Regions from separate parts of the Streptomyces sp. JH34 genome, predicted to be linked through region 1. Evidence: riboswitches for the same ligand, from Rfam matches in the RefSeq annotation. Region 1 holds a riboswitch; the other holds the start of a gene.
What was found. Region 1 has a riboswitch for cobalamin ahead of LWJ43_RS10625 (ribonucleoside-diphosphate reductase subunit alpha). Riboswitches for the same ligand answer to the same signal wherever they lie in the genome.
Positions count from the first base shown of each region.

Region 2: linked by a shared signal. The riboswitch ahead of LWJ43_RS30915 (ABC transporter substrate-binding protein) and the one ahead of LWJ43_RS10625 (ribonucleoside-diphosphate reductase subunit alpha) in region 1 are both predicted to bind cobalamin.

Region 1 covers NZ_JAJSOO010000001.1:2,466,650-2,468,839, forward strand. Annotated here, with positions in the region: gene LWJ43_RS10620 (GNAT family N-acetyltransferase) at 17-517, shown strand; cobalamin riboswitch at 570-693, shown strand; gene LWJ43_RS10625 (ribonucleoside-diphosphate reductase subunit alpha) at 833-2,190, shown strand, end outside.
Region 2 covers NZ_JAJSOO010000001.1:6,887,265-6,889,454, reverse strand. Annotated here, with positions in the region: gene LWJ43_RS30920 (FecCD family ABC transporter permease) at 1-259, opposite strand, end outside; gene LWJ43_RS30915 (ABC transporter substrate-binding protein) at 256-1,329, opposite strand; cobalamin riboswitch at 1,361-1,547, opposite strand; gene LWJ43_RS30910 (hypothetical protein) at 1,631-1,801, opposite strand; gene LWJ43_RS30905 (acyl-CoA dehydrogenase family protein) at 1,798-2,190, opposite strand, start outside.

The sequences.
Region 1 (2,190 bases):
GGGCAGACTGGCGCCCATGGATATCTCGGTCAGACCGGTGCGCGCCGAGGAGCACGAGGCCCTGGGCGAGATGACCGCGCAGGCGTACCTCGGCGACGGGCTGTTGGACTTCGGCGCCGACGACCCCTATCTGGAGCAGCTCCGCGCCGTCGGTCGACGGGCCGCCGAGGCCGTCGTGCTGGCCGCGGTGGACGGGGACGGCGCGCTTCTGGGCGGTGTCACCTATGTCGCGCCCGGCGGCCCCTGGGCGGACATCGCCGGCCGGGACGAAGCCGAGTTCCGGATGCTGGCCGTCTCCGCGGAGGCACGCGGGCGCGGCGCCGGCGAAGCGCTCGTACGGGCGTGCGTCGACCGGGCGCGCGCCACCGAAGGGGTCTCCGGAGTCGTCCTGTCGACCCAGTCGTCCATGGAGGCAGCCCACCGGATCTACCGTCGCCTCGGCTTCGTACGGACTCCGGAGCGGGACTGGAGCCCCCTGCCGGGCTTCACCCTCCTGACGTTCCGTCTGGCCTTCTGACCCTCCGCGACACTACATGTGGGGGCCGCCGCAATCGGCGGCCCCCACATGTATGCTCGACCTCGCTGTCGCCGCAGGGGAATCCGGTGCGAATCCGGAACTGTCCCGCAACGGTGTGACCGGTGCGCGTTCGCGCACCGCGGAGTCCGAAGACCTGTCGACAGTGCGTCCGGCTCGACCGAACCGGACGCAGAGACGTCCGGGCCCCGCGGAGGGCCGGTGGACGCCGTGCGCACCGCGCTGCCCTCCCCCGGGTGTCCATGTGTCCGGCTGCCCCGCTCCCGCAGGCCCCGAGCCGAGCGAGGGATAGCCCCAGTGACCATCGCGCCAGCCGACCCGGTTTCAGCCGCGGAACCCGAAGGCCGTACGACCGACGCGCCCGGGACCGCCCTGCTGCGGACCCTGACCGGCCTCACCGCCGATCTCCCCGACACCGACCCCGGACGGGTCGCCGCCGCCGCGCTGCGCGGCCGCAGCGCCCGGTCGGACGAGGCGGAGCTGCGCTCGCTGGCCACCGAGGCCGCCGCCGGCCTGATCTCGGAGGACCCGGCTTACTCCCGGCTCGCCGCCCGGCTCCTCACCCGGGCCGTCGCGGACGAGGCCGCCGGCCAGGGCGCTGTCTCCTTCTCGGCGTCTGTCGCCGTCGGGCACCGCGAGGGTCTGATCGCGGACCGTACGGCCGAGTTCGTCACGCTGCACGCCGCCGCCCTCGACGCGCTGGTCGACCGGGCGCTCGCCGACGGCGCCGACGACCGCTTCGGCTACTTCGGGCTGCGGACGCTGCACAGCCGGTACCTGCTGCGTCACCCGCTCACCCGCCAGGTCATCGAGACCCCGCAGCACTTCATGCTGCGGGTCGCCGCAGGCCTCGCCGAGGACAACTCCGAGCGTGCCCTGGAGGAAGTGGCCGCGCTGTACGGCCTGATGAGCAGGCTCGACTACCTGCCCTCCTCCCCCACCCTCTTCAACTCCGGCACCCGGCACCCGCAGATGTCCTCCTGCTATCTGCTGGACTCTCCGCTGGACGAGCTCGACTCGATCTACGACCGCTACCACCAGGTGGCCCGTCTCTCGAAGCACGCGGGCGGCATCGGGCTCTCCTACTCCCGCATCCGGGCCCGGGGTTCACTCATCCGGGGGACCAACGGGCACTCCAACGGCATCGTGCCGTTCCTGAAGACGCTCGACGCCTCCGTCGCGGCCGTCAACCAGGGAGGCCGGCGCAAGGGGGCGGCCGCGGTCTACCTGGAGACCTGGCACGCGGACATCGAGGAGTTCCTGGAGCTGCGCGACAACACCGGTGAGGACCAGCGGCGCACGCACAACCTCAACCTGGCGCACTGGATCCCGGACGAGTTCATGCGCCGCGTCGACGCGGACACCGAGTGGTCGCTGTTCTCCCCGGCGGACACCCCCGAGCTGGTGGACCTGTGGGGCGACGAGTTCGACGCGGCCTACCGCGCGGCAGAGGCGAAGGGGCTGGCCCGCAAGACGATGCCGGCGCGTGAGCTGTACGGGCGGATGATGCGGACCCTCGCGCAGACCGGGCAGGGCTGGATGACGTTCAAGGACGCCTCCAACCGCACGGCCAACCAGACCGCCGAGCCGGGCCGTGTCGTCCACTCGTCGAACCTCTGCACCGAGATCCTGGAGGTCACGGACGACGGCGAGAC
Region 2 (2,190 bases), 4.4 Mb from region 1:
GCAGGTTCCAGATGATGCCGTCCCGTATCGGGGTCAGCCGCCCCTCACCCAGGCCGAGGTGCGAGCCCACCGCGGACCAGACGTCCGGGACGGAGACGCGGGCGGGGCCGATCGTGACGGCGACCGCCACGGACAGGAGAAGCAGGGCGATCCCGGCACTCCACAGGGCACCTTCGCGCAGGATCCGTGCCCCGGAGGGCGTCCGCGCCGGAGGGGACAGCCGCGTATCCGTGTCAGGGTCGGGTGCGGTCCCCGTCACCTCGCGAGTCCGAACGAGCGCAGCCCCGCCGCGACACGCTCGACGCCCTCCACGGTCCGGACGGTCGGGTTCATGGCCTGGCCGCTGAGCAGGACGTACCGCTTGTGCCGGACGGCGTCCAGATTCTTCGTGGCGGGGTTGGACTCCAGGAAGGCGATCTTCTTCTCGGCGCTCTCGGCCGTCTGCGACCTGCGGGTCAGGTCGCCGATCACCAGCACGTCCGGATCGCGGTCGGCGACGGTCTCCCAGTTGATCTGGGGCCATTCCTCGTGGGTGTCGTCGAAGACGTTCTTCGCGCCGAGCTCCTCGGTGATGATGCCGGGGGCTCCGCAGCAGCCCGCCAGATAGGGGGCCTCGGCGTTGGCGAACCAGTAGAGCAGGGTGGTGCCGGACGCGTCGACGTCCGCGGTCGCCTCCGCGATCCTTTCCTGGAGACTCCCGACCAGCTTCTCGCCCCGTTCCGGGACTCCGAACACCTCGGCCAGGTCACGCACTTCGCCGTAGACGCCGTCCATGGTCAGTGGTGCGGTGCGGGAGCCGTCGCTGCTGCCGGTGTTGTCCTTGCCCGCGCAGTCCGTGGGTGAGAGGTACGTCGGTACGCCCAGCTCCTCGAACTGGTCCCGGGACGCCACACCGCCCTTGCCTAGGGTGGACTCGAACGACGCGCTGACGAAGTCGGGTTCCTCGGCGAGGACCTTCTCGGAGGAGGGCCGGCTCTCCGCGATGCGGGGCACCCCGGCCTCGTCCTTCTCCAGCCCCTTCATCACCGGGTCCGTCCAGGTCGCGCTGCCGGCGAGCCGGTCGGCGAGGCCCAGGGAGAGCAGGATCTCCGTCGATCCCTGGTCGAGGGAGACGGCGTGCCGCGGCGGCGCGTCGACGGTCACCGTGCGACCGCAGTTCTCCAGCGTCACGGGGAAGCCGTCGGCGGAGCCCTCCCGCGCGGCGCCGTCGGACGCGCTCCCACCCCCGCCGCAGGAGGTCAGGAGGACAAGTGCGGTGATGAGCAGGGCGGTTCGGTATGCGGTGCTAGCTATGGGCGGCACAAGGTCCCTCGGCGTCTCTGGGCTCATGCGCGGAGCCCGGTACGGTGTTCCGCTCCCGGTGCGGAAGCGGGTGCCAGCAGGTCTTCGGACTCGGGTTCGTCCGGACGGAGCGCCTTCCCGGTGCACCCGAGGGTGTTCCAGTGGCAGTGGCCCCGCCCGTCCCCCTCACCGCTGCGCGTCAGTTCCGGATTCACACCGGATTCCCTGACTCCACGTGGAGTGTGACTGGCGTCTGCAAGCTATCACGCGGCGTGTCGCCGGACTTCGGGGCCGTCGCCGGTCGTCGGGCAGCCGCTCCCCTCCGTACCGGCGACGGCCGTCGGGCGGGTCAGCGCATGGGGTGAACCGATTCGCCGCCGCCGCTCTGCGTCTTCCCGCACCGACGGGCGAGCACGGACGTGGTGCCCCAGTAGGCCAGCAGCACGGCACGCAGACCCAGGATCTCCAGGCGCTCGCCGAGCCCGCCGCACATCACCTGCTCCTTGCGCGGGGCGCTCACCGGGCGTCCGTCGCGGCGGTGTTCCAGGGGCCCTCGGGGTCGTCGTAGGCGTCGGCGTAGCCGGGGCCGGCGATCGGCCAGTCGGCGAGCAGCGCCTCGGGCAGGGCGAAGGAGTCGGCGAGCTGAGGGGCGTGAGCGGCGACGGCCGTGATCAGTTCCTCGGCGTCCCGCGCCAGGGTCTCGGTCTGATCGCCGCTCAGGAGACCGGCGGCCATCAGGTCCCCGCTGTTGCGAGCCACCCACTCGACGGCGAACAGGCGCTCCAGTTCCCCCAGCCGGTCCTTCGCGGCCCCTTCGGGCAGAGCGGCGCGGGCCTCGGCGTACGCCTCGGCGGCCTGCCGGTACGCATAGGCCTCGACCCCGCGCAGCGCGGGGCCCGATGCGACGTT